3 regions of the Actinoplanes sp. NPDC020271 genome follow, and region 2 is predicted to be linked to each of the others. Evidence: riboswitches for the same ligand, from Rfam matches in the RefSeq annotation. Region 2 holds a riboswitch; each other region holds the start of a gene.
What was found. Region 2 has a riboswitch for cobalamin ahead of bluB (5,6-dimethylbenzimidazole synthase). Riboswitches for the same ligand answer to the same signal wherever they lie in the genome.

Region 1: another riboswitch for cobalamin. It lies ahead of cobN (cobaltochelatase subunit CobN); the one in region 2 lies ahead of bluB (5,6-dimethylbenzimidazole synthase).
Region 3: another riboswitch for cobalamin. It lies ahead of ACH442_RS42095 (ribonucleoside-diphosphate reductase subunit alpha); the one in region 2 lies ahead of bluB (5,6-dimethylbenzimidazole synthase).

The regions. Positions count from the first base shown of each region.
Region 1 is NZ_JBIRWQ010000010.1:118,795-123,469, reverse strand. Features, by position in the region: gene ACH442_RS23015 (precorrin-2 C(20)-methyltransferase) at 1-465, opposite strand, end outside; gene ACH442_RS23010 (precorrin-8X methylmutase) at 490-1,113, opposite strand; gene ACH442_RS23005 (precorrin-3B synthase) at 1,103-2,521, opposite strand; cobalamin riboswitch at 2,681-2,814, shown strand; gene cobN (cobaltochelatase subunit CobN) at 2,846-4,675, shown strand, end outside.
Region 2 is NZ_JBIRWQ010000030.1:72,443-77,117, reverse strand. Features, by position in the region: gene ACH442_RS40605 (SDR family oxidoreductase) at 1-590, opposite strand, end outside; gene ACH442_RS40600 (helix-turn-helix transcriptional regulator) at 695-1,609, shown strand; gene bluB (5,6-dimethylbenzimidazole synthase) at 1,518-2,138, opposite strand; cobalamin riboswitch at 2,150-2,356, opposite strand; gene ACH442_RS40590 (DUF6528 family protein) at 2,463-4,178, shown strand; gene ACH442_RS40585 (NIPSNAP family protein) at 4,216-4,524, opposite strand; gene ACH442_RS40580 (ester cyclase) at 4,556-4,675, opposite strand, start outside.
Region 3 is NZ_JBIRWQ010000033.1:57,457-62,131, reverse strand. Features, by position in the region: gene ACH442_RS42110 (sugar isomerase domain-containing protein) at 1-158, shown strand, start outside; gene ACH442_RS42105 (glycoside hydrolase family 16 protein) at 229-1,407, shown strand; gene ACH442_RS42100 (hypothetical protein) at 1,570-2,001, shown strand; cobalamin riboswitch at 2,070-2,287, shown strand; gene ACH442_RS42095 (ribonucleoside-diphosphate reductase subunit alpha) at 2,418-4,675, shown strand, end outside.

The DNA of each region.
Region 1 (4,675 bases), on a different contig from region 2:
CTCCATCAGCGGGCGGCCCAGCACCGCGGAGGCCGCGCTCACACTGGTCACACCCGGGACCACGGTCGTCTCGTAACGGTGCGCGAGCCGCTTGTGCATGTGCATGTAGGACCCGTAGAAGAACGGGTCACCCTCGGCCAGCACCACCACGTCACGTCCCGCGTCCAGGTGCGCGGCGAGCCGGGCCGCGGCCTGCTCGTAGAACTCGTCGATCGCGCCCTGGTAGCCGCCCGGGTGATCGGTGGTCCCGGTGGTCACCGGGTAGATCAGGGCCTCCTCGATCTGCCCCTCCCGCAGGTAGCCGGCGGCGATCGCCCGGGCGTTGCTGCGCCCGTGCCGCGCCGCGTGGTACGCCACCACGTCGGCGCCCTCGATCAGCCGCGCTGCCTTCACCGTGACCAGCTCCGGGTCGCCGGGCCCGAGCCCGACCCCGTAGAGCCGGCCGGCCACCACGTCGTTCGTCATCGTCCTAGATCCGCTTTCCGGGTTTCATTCGGTTTCCGAGGCCAGCGCGTTCACCGCGGCCGCGGTCATCGCGCTGCCGCCGCGCCGGCCGCGCACGATCAGATACTCCAGGCCGGACTCGGCGAGCGCCTCCTTGGACTCCGCCGCCCCGATGAAGCCGACCGGGATGCCGAGCACCGCGGCCGGCCGCGGTGCGCCCGCCTCGATCATCTCCAGCAGCCGGAACAGCGCGGTCGGCGCGTTCCCGATCGCCACGACCGCCCCACCCAGCCGGTCACCCCACAGGTCCATCGCGGCGGCGCTGCGGGTGTTGCCGATCCGCGCGGCGATCCCCGGCGCGCTCGGGTCCCGCAACGTGCAGATCACCTCGTTGTTCGCGGGCAGCCGCTTCCGGGTCACGCCGGACGCCACCATCTCCGCGTCGCAGAGAATCGGCGCGCCGTCGAGCAACGCCTTGCGCGCCGCGGTCACCACCCCTGGGCTGAACCGGACGTCTTGCACGAGGTCGACCATGCCGCAGGCGTGGATCATCCGCACCACCACGCGGGCCACGTCCTCCGGCAGCTCACTCAGGTCCGCCTCGGCCCGGATCGTGGCGAACGACCGCCGGTAGATCTCCGCGCCGTCGTGCTCGTACTCATACGCCATTCGGACCCCTCCTCGCCCCGGCCACCAGCTCCGCCAGCCCAACCGCACTCGCGCCGGCCGCACTCGCGCCGGCCGCACTCGCGCCGGCCGCACTCGCGCCGGCCGCACTCTCGTCGTCCGTGGCCGCGTCGTCCCGGCCCGCGTCGGCCCCGCCCGCACTCGCGTCGGCCCCGCCCGCGCCCACGGCGTCCTCCGGGTCGGCTCCGCAGCCGCTGAGCAGCGTGCCGTCCGCCGAGCGCCTGGTCACCGCATATCCGCCGGTGGTCGCCTCGGCTCGCACGTGCGGCCCGGCCGGGCTCCCGCAGGCCCGCTCGCACCCCACCCAGTGCACCGGCAGACCCGGCGCGAACCGGGTCGCCGCGGCCGCGTCCGCCCGCACGTCCGCCAGCGATCGCGCGCAGCCCGGCCGGCCCGCGCACGCGCTCACGCCGCTCCACCGCGAGGAGGCCGTCACCACCAGCCCGGCCGCGTCCATCCGCCCGATCCAGGCCCGGGCCGCGGTCTCGGCGAGATCGGGCACCACGATCCCACGCCACGGCGTGACGACCAGACGCTCCGCGTCCTCAAGAGCCTTCACCTGTACGCCCTCGAGCCGCCCCAGCGGCACCGACGCCCCCGCCGCGAACTGATCGCTTCCGGTCACGCCGTCGCCCAGAGCGTCGGGTGGGCGCATCGACACGACGCCGACGAGGTCGCCCGGCTCGACGACGTCGAGCACGGCCGTCGCCGGAACGCTCACCGGCACGACGCCGAGCGCCGCCGCGACCCGCCGCGAGACCCGTTCCGGTCCGTCGGGCAGCTCCCGCAGCCGCCAGGCGGACCCGCCGCCCGCCTGCACCCGCGCCGCCCGCTCGGCCAGGAACGCGTGCCCCGTCGCGACCAGCGACTCCACCACCCGCCCGGCGTCCACCCGCAGGCCGGTGTCGTGGCCGCCGAACCGCAGCGCGAACCGGCCCCCACCGGGCACGGCGGCGACATCCGCGGCGAGCGGCACGTGACCGATCGCGAACAGGAACTTGCCCGGCAGCGCGGCCAGCCCGGGGTCGGCGATGATCGCGGCGTCCAGCTCGGTCACCAGCCGGCGCAGGGGAGCGGCGGCCAGCGGCGGGGCGGCAATGTTCCGTACCGAATCGTGGGTTGACGACGGCAGCAGCCCGGCGGCGCGCAAGCGGGCCGCCAAGGTCTCCGTCTGCTCGGCTCTCAATGCTCTGAGCTGCAGGTTGGCCCGGGAGGTCAGCTCCAGCCGGCCGTCGCCGAACTCCTCGGCGAGCTCGCGCAGCGACCGCAGCTGAGCGCCGCTCAGCAGGCCCCCGGGCAGCCGGACCCGCGCCAGCAGCCCGTCGGCCGCGGGGTGGAGCCGCAGCGCGCCGGGGCAGGCGTCGGTGTCCGACTGACGAAGGCGAGTCACGGCCCGGATACTACGGGCGGCCTCCGACATGAACGCATCCTCGGGTCGGCAGCATCACAACTTCGTCAGCGGCGTCACACACCTCGTCAGCGGTGTCACAGGCCCCGCCCGGGCATCGAGACCCGGTCACGTCCGGGCGTCCAGTAGCGTGTGGCGGAACAAGTGAATTCGAGCGGCGACGCCGCGGAGGAAGCCGGTGCGAGTCCGGCGCGGTCCCGCCACTGTCACCGGGCTCAGCCGATTCTGGCGAGGCCCGGGAGCCAGGAACTCCCGTCGCCATGCCGATGACTACCCGGGGCGCGGACCCCGAGGGGGAGCGCACGCGTGTTTCTGCTGCTGTCGACGTCCGACACGGACCTGCTCAGCGCCCGGGCCAGCGGCTCGGCCTGGCGGCTCGGCAACCCGGCCCGCACCGGGGTCGAGGATCTGCCGGCCCTGCTGGACGGGGTCGAGCTGGTCGTGGTCCGCATCCTCGGCGGCCGCCGGGCCTGGGAGGAGGGCCTCGACGAGCTGCTCGGCGGCAGCCTGCCGGTGATCGTGCTGGGCGGCGAGATGCAGCCCGACGCCGACCTGATGAAGCTCTCCTCGGTCCCGGCCGGCATCGCCGCCGACGCGCACGTCTACCTCGCGCAGGGCGGCGGGGAGAATCTGGCCGCGCTGCACGACTTCCTCTCCGACACCGTGCTGCTGACCGGCAACGGTTTCGCGCCGCCGGTCGAGAGCCCGCAGTGGGGCATCCTGCCGCGCGAGCCGGCGCGGGAAACCGCACGGCCGACCGTCGCGGTCCTCTACTACCGGGCCCACCACATGGCCGGGAACACCGCGTTCGTCGAGGCGCTCTGCCAGGCGATCGAGGCGAAGGGCGCCCACCCGCTGCCGATCTTCACGTCCTCGCTGCGCACCGCCGCGCCCGAGCTGCTGGCCGAGCTGCGCAAGGCGGACGCGCTGGTGGTGACGGTTCTCGCGGCCGGCGGCACCCGCCCGGCGACGGTCAGCGCCGGCGGCGACGACGAGGCGTGGGATGTCGGGGTGCTGGCCGATCTGGACGTGCCGATCCTGCAGGGGCTCTGCCTGACCAGCTCGCGCGCGGCCTGGCAGGCGAGCGACGACGGCCTGTCCCCGCTGGACGCGGCGACCCAGGTGGCGATCCCCGAGTTCGACGGCCGGATCATCACGGTCCCGTTCTCGTTCAAGGAGATCGACCCGGACGGCCTCTCGGTCTACGTGGCCGATCCCGAGCGCGCGTCCCGGGTGGCCGGCATCGCGGTCGCGCACGCGCGACTGCGCCACATCCCGCCGGCCGAGCGCAAGATCGCGCTGATGTTGTCGGCCTACCCGACCAAGCACTCGCGGATCGGCAACGCGGTCGGCCTGGACACCCCGGCGTCGACGGTCGCGCTGCTCGCGGCGCTGGCCGACAAGGGCTACAAGATCGGGGACTTCGGTTCCTACGACGGCGACGGCCTGATCCATACGCTGATCGCCGCCGGTGGGCAGGACCCGGACTGGCTGACCGAGGAGCAGCTGTCCGGCAACCCGGTGCGCATTCCGGAATCCCGCTACAAGGCCTGGTTCGACACGCTGCCCGACGACTTCCGGGAGAGCGTCGAGCAGCACTGGGGGCCGCCGCCCGGTGCGCTCTACGTGGACAACGGTGACATCGTGCTCGCCGCCCTCCGCGACGAGAACGTCGTGGTGATGGTCCAGCCCCCGCGCGGTTTCGGCGCCAACCCGGTCGCCATCTACCACGACCCTGACCTGCCGCCGAGCCACCACTACCTGGCCGCTTACCGCTGGGTGGCCGACGAGTTCGGCGCGCACGCGGTGGTGCACGTCGGCAAGCACGGCAACCTCGAGTGGCTGCCCGGCAAGAACGTGGGCATGTCCGCCTCCGACGGCACCGACGCGGCGCTCGGCGACCTGCCGCTGATCTACCCGTTCCTGGTCAACGACCCGGGCGAGGGCACACAGGCCAAGCGCCGGGCGCACGCCACGCTGGTCGACCACCTGATCCCGCCGATGGCCCGGGCCGAGTCCTACGGCGACATCGCCCGTCTGGAGCAGTTGCTCGACGAGCACGCCAACATCGCCACGCTCGACCCGGCGAAGCTGCCGGCGATCCGCGCGCAGATCTGGACGCTGATCCAGGCGGCG
Region 2 (4,675 bases):
AGGTAGTCGTCGAGGTCCAGCGCGCGCGGGTTCAGCCGCTTGTGCTCCGGCGTGGTCGCCACCCCCGGCGGCACCAGTTCGGTGACCTCGACGCCGGTGCCGGCGAGCTGCGCACGTAACGCCTCCGTGTACGCGTGCACGCCCGCCTTCGTCGCGGCGTACGTGGCCATCAGGGGAAACGGCAGGAACCCGATGCCCGAGCCGACCGTCACGAAGGTGCCGGTGCCCCGGGCGACCAGGTGCGGGGTGAAAGCGTCGAGCACCCGGATGGTGCCGAGCAGGTTGGTCTGCACGGCCGCCTCGGCCACGGTGAAGTGCTCCGGGTCGCGCAGGTCCTCGGTCGGCTGGATCCCCGACATGGTGACCACGACGTCGAGGCCGGGGTGGCTGTCCAGTACGGTGTCGCGGGCCCGCCGCACCGAGCCGGCATCGGTGACGTCGATCTCGACGGTGCTCAGACCGGCGAGGGAGACCGGGCGGCGCCCGCCGACGATGACGGTGCCGCCCGCGGCGGCGAAACGGCGGGCCAGGCCCAGGCCGATGCCCGAGGTGCCCCCGGCGATGAAGACCGTGCGGTGGTTGATGTCCATGAACACCAAGGTCGCAGCCCCGCGAGAGCCCAGGAAGTGCTCTGCTGATCCAGGTAGTGGCAGGACCCCCTGTCCGCGCTCGCGCCGGGACTAGCCTCGGCCTCATGAGCGGCGACAGCACCAATCGGCTGGGCGAATACCTGCGTGCGCGGCGCGAACTGGTCACGCCCGAGCAGGCCGGCATCCTGCCCGGGACCCGCCGCCGGGTCCGGGGTCTGCGCCGGGAGGAGGTGGCGCTGCTCGCCGGGATCAGCGCCGACTACTACCTGCGGCTGGAACGGGGCCGCGACAAGAACCCGTCACCTCAGGTGCTGGAAGCGCTCGCCAAGGTCCTGCACCTGGACGACGTCGAGAGCCGCTACCTGCTCGATCTGATCGCGCCCAGGCCGCGGACACGCCCCCGGACCCGGCCCGAGCACGTGCCCGCACGGCTGCATCACCTGCTGGCCGCCATCGGGGTCCCGGCCTTCGTCGAGGGCCGGGCATTCGACGTGCTGGCGGCCAACACCCTGGCCACGGCGCTGTCACCCCGGCTGCGCCCGGGCCAGAACCGGCTGCGGTCGATGCTGCTCGACCCGGAGGAACGCGAGTTCCACGCCGACTGGGAACGCTCCGCGGCCGGCCTCGTCGCGGCGTTCCGCCAGACCATCGGTGACGCGCCCGACGACGCCCGGGTCGTCGAGCTGGTCGGCGAGTTGTCGCTGTCCAGTGCGAGATTCCGTTCGTTGTGGGCGCGTCACGACGTGCGGCAGCTCCAGGGTGGCACGACCACCGTGCGGCATCCGGTGGTCGGCGAGCTCACCCTGCACCGGGACAAGTTGCCGGTCGACGGCCTGCTGCTGGTGCTCTACTACCCCGACGAGGCCGGTGAGAACGCGGAGAAGCTGCACCTGCTCGCCTCGCTGGCCGCGTCAGGGCAGGGCATCGTTACCACCGGTCGTCGTGACGGGCGAGCGCCGGCGGCCGGCGACGGCGCCAGCCGTGGCGTTCCAGGTCGGGAATCTCCTGGAGCCGGCTGACGGGGCCGACGCAGAGCCACGCGACCGGGCGGATGCCGGCCGGAATCCCGAGCAGCTCCTGCAGGAACTCCTCGCGGTAGAACGACACCCAGCCGACACCCAGCTCCTCGGCGGTGGCGGCCAGCCACAGGTTCTGGATCGCCAGGCACACCGAGTACAGACCGGCGTCGGCGATCGCGTGCCGCCCCAGGATCGCCGGGCCGCCCCGCTCCGGGTCGTAGGTGACGACGATCGACAGCGTCGACTCCAGCACGCCGTCGATCTTGATGCGGGCGAACCGGCCGGCGGCCTCCCCCTCCAGCGTCGCGGCGAACACGTCCCGCTCGTGACGGACGTGCTCGTGGAATGCTTTTTTCAACCCCTCCTCCCGTACGACGATGAAGTCCCACGGCTGGGACATGCCCACACTCGGCGCGGCATGCGCGGCGGTCAGGATCCGGTCCAGCACCGCGTCGTCGACCGCGTCGCCGGTGAACTCGGCGCGGACGTCACGGCGACGGTGGATGATCTCGTACAAATCGTGCATCATGGGCAGGCTCCCGTTGCGGTCGGACGCGAGGCCGGTCTTCGGACTCCCGGATCGTCACCTCACCGCCCGCCTTCCCAGCCCGTTTCCCGGCCAGTGGCTACGCGCGAACGCGTGTGGGCGGCAGCTCCCCGGTCACCGCGGCGGGCCCGTGCCGGACTCCCACCGGCTTCCCAGATTCTCCCCGCCGAGGGCGGGGCACCTCGCAACAAGTTCGTGCCGCCTCGCACCCTATCGCCCTCGGCCCGCGCGCCGGACAGGTCCTAAGCTTTCCGACGCAACGACAACCATCGACGAACAGGGGTTCGCGTGCGCCGACGATTTCCGGTGGCCCATCTGCTCCTCGCCCTGGCCCTGCCCGCGGTCATCACCCCGGCGGCCGTGCCGCCCACCGCCGCCGCGGCCGCCGCGGCAAGCACACCGAGCCTGTCGCCGCTGGTGCTCAGCGGCCCGGGAAACCTGGTGACCCGGACGCAGGACACCTACATCACCACCGCGGACACCGCCGACCACAGCCTCGGCGCGTTCCTGCACATCGGCACCCCCGACAACGGGGTGACCAAATACCGCAGCCTCCTGCAGTTCGACGTCTCGAAGCTCAGCGGCGCCAGCATCGAGAGCGCCTCGCTGCGGCTGTACAACTCGTACACCGGATCCTGCGACGGCTGGTGGATGTACGCCGACGCGGTCGGCAAGTCGTGGACCGCGTCGACGGTCACCTGGGCGAACCAGCCCGGCACCGTCTCCGGGTACGGCGCGGCGGCCACCTTCGGCATCGGCAACGACGCGCTCGGCTGCCAGGACCACCCGAACGCCACCGACCCGGAGAACACCGACGGCATCTTCCGGCTCGACGTGACCGCCATGGTCCGGGCGTGGGCGTCGGGCGCGCTGGCCAACAACGGGCTGCGGTTGTCGGCCGGGGAGCAGGAGACCAAGGCGTACAAGGACTTCTGCGCGATGAACCCGGCCTCGACCGCCGGGCCGTGCGCGATCACGTACGACATCCCGACCCTGGAGATCAAGATCAATCCGGGGCGGCCGGTGCTCGCCGCGACCAACGGCGCCACCAAGCGCATCGAGTTCTACGACGGGTCCGCCCCGGCGGCGTGGAAGACGACCGGGCCGTTCCTGTGGTGGGCGCCCGACGCGTACCACTCGCTCACCGACACGACGCTGGTCCCCGCCGGCACGTGGGGCGGCGGGGTCGACGTGAAGCTGCGCCCGGCCGGCCGGTACGGCCCCGGTCAGGTGCTGGTGGTCGCCGACAACTCCAGCGGGTTCGTCGGCGTCGTCGGCTACCCCGCGCTCTCCGGCCGCAAATGGGCCGTCAACGTGGGCGGCACCGGCGTGTCCAACGTGCACGGCGCCGAACTGATGCCGGACGGCAACGTCGCAGTCGCCCTGCCACTGCCCGGCAAGGTGCAGATCTGGTCGGCCACCGCCGGTCAGAACTGGACGCCGGGCACGAAGCCGGTCGCCGAGGTCAGCCTCGAAGCCGCGCACCAGGTGCTCTACGACCCGGCCGGGCCGTGGCTGTGGGCCGTCGGCAGCGACAAGCTGGTCCGCTACCGGTACACGCCGGACGCCGGCACGATCGCCGTCGACCAGGAATTCCCGATCCCGGGCCAGACCAAGGTCTCGGCCACCGCCAAGGCATGGGGGCACGACCTCACCACCGTGCGCGGCAACCCGGACCGGCTGTGGGTGACCGCCAACGGCGGCGTCACGCAGTTCTCCAAGTCCGGGACCACGTGCACGGTGACCGACACGGCCACCCACTGGCCCGACCCGGCCAGCCCCGGCGTCGGCGTGCACTGGTGCGGCGACTATCCCGGGGTGGGGCTGATCAACGCCAACCGGATGGTCAAGAACATCGACGACGACCCGGTCAGCGGCACCGTCACGTACGTCTGGGGTGATCTTCCCGGTGAATCCAACGGTTCAGTGATCAACTTCGTGTCGGGTACGAGCCTGGTCAAGGCGGCGGCGGCCAGCTCCAGCGTCTACTACAGCCTGCGCTGGCTGGTGCCGGCCTACTGACCACCCCGGCCGGCGCCACCACCCCGGGTGGCGTCGGCTATTCGGGCAGCAGCGGGCGCATGAACGTACGCTCGTACCACAGCACACAACCCGACTCGTCCCGGATCCGGTCCGCGGCGACGAACTCCGGGTCGTCGCCGAACCGGGCGCGATAACACTCGTAGGCGGCCAGACTCTCGAAACTGAACAACGCCTCGGCCCGGTCACTGGCGCCCTCAGCCGGCAGGAAATATCCGTGATGGACACCGCCGTGCTTCGCGACCAGACGCATCCACTCGCGGGCGAAGCGCTCGAACGCCTCGATCTGACCAGGATCAATCGTGTAGTGCACAACACAGGTGATCACCCGCCGAGCATATGACCCCCCAACCGACCGCTCAGGCGTCGCGGCGCATGGAGGTCAACGCCCACAGTTCGGCGATCCGGCCGTCGCGGACGCGGTACATCTCCAGCATCGTCGGCGTCTGGTCCGGGATTCCGTGCACACTCAACCGCGT
Region 3 (4,675 bases), on a different contig from region 2:
CGCTGCTGGCCCAGCAGATCGTCACCGAGGTGGTCGCGCAGTTGCTCGCGGACGGGATCACGCCGCCGGTCTACCACTCCGACAACGTTCCCGGTGGCAAGGAACACAATGCCGAGCTGGAGGCTCGGTACGCCGGCCGGATCCGGCGCATCGCCTGATCGGCACCTGAAGCGTCTCCCGGGCTCTCCGGGAAGACCGCAGTAACCCCCGTATGGGAGGAGTGCACCCATGTTCATCGATAGGCGTCGATTCACTGGTATCGCCGTGGCCGTGCTGGCCGCCTCGGGCATCGTCGCCCTCAGCTCCGGCACCCCCGCCTCCGCCGCCGACTGCGGTTACCTCTTCGACGACTTCCACTACAACACCTCCGCGGACACTGCCCTGACCGCGAACGGCTGGACGCCACGCAGCTACCAGGGCGGGCCGGGCGTCGCCGGAGCGAACTGGTCACCGGCGAACGTCACGTTCCCGACCGCCAACGGGGACAAGGTCGCGCAGCTCACCGCGTACACCGACGGCACCGCGGCCGGAACCGGGCACGCCGAGCTCTACTCGACACAGAAGCGGTACCTCGAAGGCACCTACGCCAGCCGGATCAAGTTCACCGACACCCCGGCGTCCGGCCCGGACGGCGACCACATCAACGAGACGTTCTTCACGATCAGCCCGCTCAACTCCGACCTCGACCCGACCTACAGCGAACTGGACATCTCCGAATACCTGCCGAACGGAGGCTGGGGCGAAACCGGGCCGATCAACTATCAGACGACCTGGTACACGTACCAGAACGAGCCCTGGTACGCCGACAACCTGCACTCCTCGCAACGCTCCAGCCTCGACGGATGGCACGACCTGGTCGCGCAGGTCGCCGACGGGCACGTCGTCTACTGGATCGACGGGGTGCAGGTCGGGGACCACGGCGGAAAATACTTCCCACGCCAGACGATGACGATCAACTGGAACCTGTGGTTCATCGACCTGGCGGCACATGCGGGCGGGAAGAGCACGTACGTCCAGCAGGTCGACTGGGTGCTCTTCGCCAAGAACCAGGTGCTGTCGCCGGCCCAGGCGACCTCACAGGCGGCCGGGTACCGCACCGGCGGGACCGCGTTCCTGGACACCGTCGCGTCGAGCGGCACGTGCTCCAACCCGTCGACCCCGCCGTCCTCGCCGCCGTCGTCCCCGCCCACCTCGCAACCACCGGCGACCGGGTGCTCGGACGCGCCGGAATGGGCGTTCGGCAACGTCTACCTGGGTGGGGCGCTGGCCAAGCACGAGAAGAGCAAGTACGGCGACCCGTCCGGGCCGGCCTCGGGGCAGGGCAAGCACCTGTGGAAGGCGCGGTACTGGACACAGGGCTCCGAACCGGGCTGGACCGAGCAGTGGCAGGACCTCGGCCCCTGCTGAGGCATCACTCATAGCGGCGGGGCGCCTCTACCGGGGCCCCGCCGTTCCGGTCTGCCGGCCACCCACGCTGTTCCGCGACGCGGGCGGCCGCTTCTGTCGTACCCCCGTGGTCCGATCGCCCCCGTCGATCTCTGGTGAGGAGTGTGCAGTGGGTGCTTCGGGGTGGGACTACCGCGTCCTCATCAGGCCGATCTCGACGCGGGGCTGCGGGAGGCCCATCGGCGGGAGCTGGCCCACGACAGTGCTTACTGGTGGAAGCAGATCCGGGACGGGAGTGCCGAGCCGATCCCGGATCGGCCGCCCACCATCGGTGAGCTGTTCGAGTCGGAGTACATGCAGGAGACCGGAACGCACTCGATCCTCGACATGGACGAGGTGCTGCCGCCGGGCTCGGCGTTCCGTTTCGGCGGGGTGCTGCCGCTCACCGAGGCCGAGGCGATCGAGGAGACCGGGGTGGCCACGTTGACCGTCGAGCACATCCCGATGCTGGCGCGAGTGCTCCCCGAGCAGCGTTGGGGCGGGCGGTGCGCGGTGCTGCACGATGATGCCGGTAATCCGTCCGAGATCTACTTCTGGGGCGTTTCGGGGGACTGACGCGTGTTGTCCTGATGACCTTGTGCGACACACCATGTGGCGTTGCGGAGCGAGAGCCGCACCCATATATAGTGGCCAACGCGGCTGGTTCGGCGGGCTTCGCAAGGGGTGCGCCGAGGTAAGAGGGAATCCGGTGTGATACCGGGACTGCCCCGCAGCGGTGAGTGGGAACGACCGCCGTCACACGGCACTGGGCCGCGAGGCCTGGGAAGCGACGGTCAGTAGGAAGCCTCGCGAGAGGCTACGCCCGCGAGTCCGAAGACCTGCCAGCGCGCCGCACGCAACCGTGTGCGGCGGTCGAAGGCCGCGTGGGACGGCCGACGCCCTGACTGCCCCGGTGCGCGTGCGCCCGGGGTAAGAGTGGTGTCTTCCTGCGCGTGGTCAGCGGCCGTGTTGACTCGCGAGGGAAGAGGGCCATGACGCTCACGCCGGAGAAGAGCCTGGAGACGGCTGCTGTGCCGGAGCAGCGCCGTCACGTCATGCAGGTGCGCAAGCGCAACGGCGAACTGGAGCCCGTCGACGTCAACAAGATCGTCGTCGCGGTCGAGCGGTGGATCGCCGGCCTGGACGAGGTCGACCCGCTTCGCGTCGCGACGAAGACGATCAGTGGGCTGTACGACGGCGCCACCACCGAGGAGCTGGACAAGCTCTCGATCCAGACGGCCGCCGAGCTGATCGGCGAGGAGCCGCAGTATTCGCGGCTGGCCGCCCGCCTGCTGGTCGACCTGGTCGAGCAGGAGGTCGGTGAGCAGGGCGTCACCACGTTCAGCGAGTCGATTGCGCTGGGTCACGCCGAAGGCCTGATCGGCGACACCACCCTGGACTTCGTCATGAAAAACCGGGACAAGTTGGATGCGGCGATCGATCGTGACGCCGACCTGCGCTTCGAGTACTTCGGGCTGCGCACCGTCGCTGACCGTTACCTGCTGCGCCACCCGACCAAGCGGATCCCGATCGAAACCCCGCAGTACTGGCTGCTGCGCGTTGCTTGTGGGCTGTCGCAGACAGTCGACGAGGCGATCGGCTTCTACCGCTTGATGGCGAGCCTGGCTTATCTTCCCAGCTCACCGACCCTGTTCAACTCCGGCACCAAGCACACCCAGATGTCGAGCTGCTTCCTCGTCGACTCGCCGAAGGACGAGCTGGACTCGATCTACGAGCGTTACCACCAGGTCGCGAAGCTGTCGAAGTTCTCCGGCGGCATCGGCATCGCCTGGTCCCGCGTGCGGGGTCGCGGCGCGCTGATCCGGGGCACGAACGGCAAGTCGAACGGCATCGTCCCGTTCCTGAAGACCCTCGACGCGGGCGTGGCCGCGGTCAACCAGGGCGGCCGGCGCAAGGGCGCCGCCTGCGTCTACCTGGAGCCGTGGCACCCGGACATCGAGGAGTTCCTGGAGCTGCGGGACAACACCGGCGAGGAGTCCCGCCGCACCCACAACCTGAACCTGGCCAACTGGATCCCGGACGAGTTCATGCGCCGGGTCGAGGCCGACGAGGACTGGTCGCTGGTCGACCCGTCGGATGCGCCTGAGCTGCCGGATCTCTTCGGCGACGCGTGGACCGAGGCGTACCGGATCGCGGAGAAGAAGGCGGTCAAGACCGTCAAGGCCCGCGACCTGTACGGCCGGATGATGCGCACCCTGGCGCAGACCGGCAACGGCTGGATGACGTTCAAGGACCGCTCGAACGCGCTGTCGAACCAGACCGGCGCGCCCGGCAACACGATCCACCTGTCGAACCTGTGCACCGAGATCCTCGAGGTCAACAGCGACGACGAGACCGCGGTCTGCAACCTGGGCTCGATCAACCTGGGCGCGCACACCGGCGCCGACGGGGTGGACTGGGAGCGGTTGCGCTCCACCGTCCGTACCGCGGTGGTGTTCCTGGACCGGGTGATCGACATCAACTACTACCCGTCGCAGCAGGCGGCCGCGTCCAACCCGCGGTGGCGCCCGGTCGGGCTGGGGCTGATGGGCCTGCAGGACGCGTTCTTCACGCTGGGTCTGCCGTTCGACTCGGCCGAGGCGAAGGAGCTGTCGACCCGCGTCCAGGAGGAGATCTTCCTGACCGCGCTCGAAGCCTCCGCCGGTCTCGCCGAGCAGTTCGGACCCCATCCGGCGTACGCCGAGACGCGAGCGGCCAAGGGCCGGCTGCACCCGGACCTGTGGGGCGCCTCGGTGTCGCAGACCGCGCGCTGGGACGCGCTGCGCGCCACGATCGCCGAGCACGGCCTGCGCAACTCGCTGCTGATCGCGATCGCGCCGACCGCGACCATCGCGTCGATCGCCGGTTGCTACGAGTGCATCGAGCCGCAGGTGTCGAACCTGTTCAAGCGCGAGACGATGTCCGGCGAGTTCCTGCAGATCAACACGTACCTGGTCCGGGAGTTGAAGTCCCGCGGCCTGTGGACCGCCCCGATCCGGGAGGCGATCAAGCGCGCCGAGGGTTCCGTCCAGGCCATCGCCGAGCTTCCTTCGGACATCAAGGAGCTTTTCCGTACGGCGTGGGAGCTGCCCCAGCGCGCCCTGGTCGACCTGGCCGCGGCCCGTGCGCCGTTCATCGACCAGTCGCAGTCGCTGAACCTGTTCATGGCCGCGCCGACGATCGGCAAGCTGTCGTCGATGTACCTCTACGCCTGGAAGTCCGGGCTGAAGACCTCGTACTACCTGCGCTC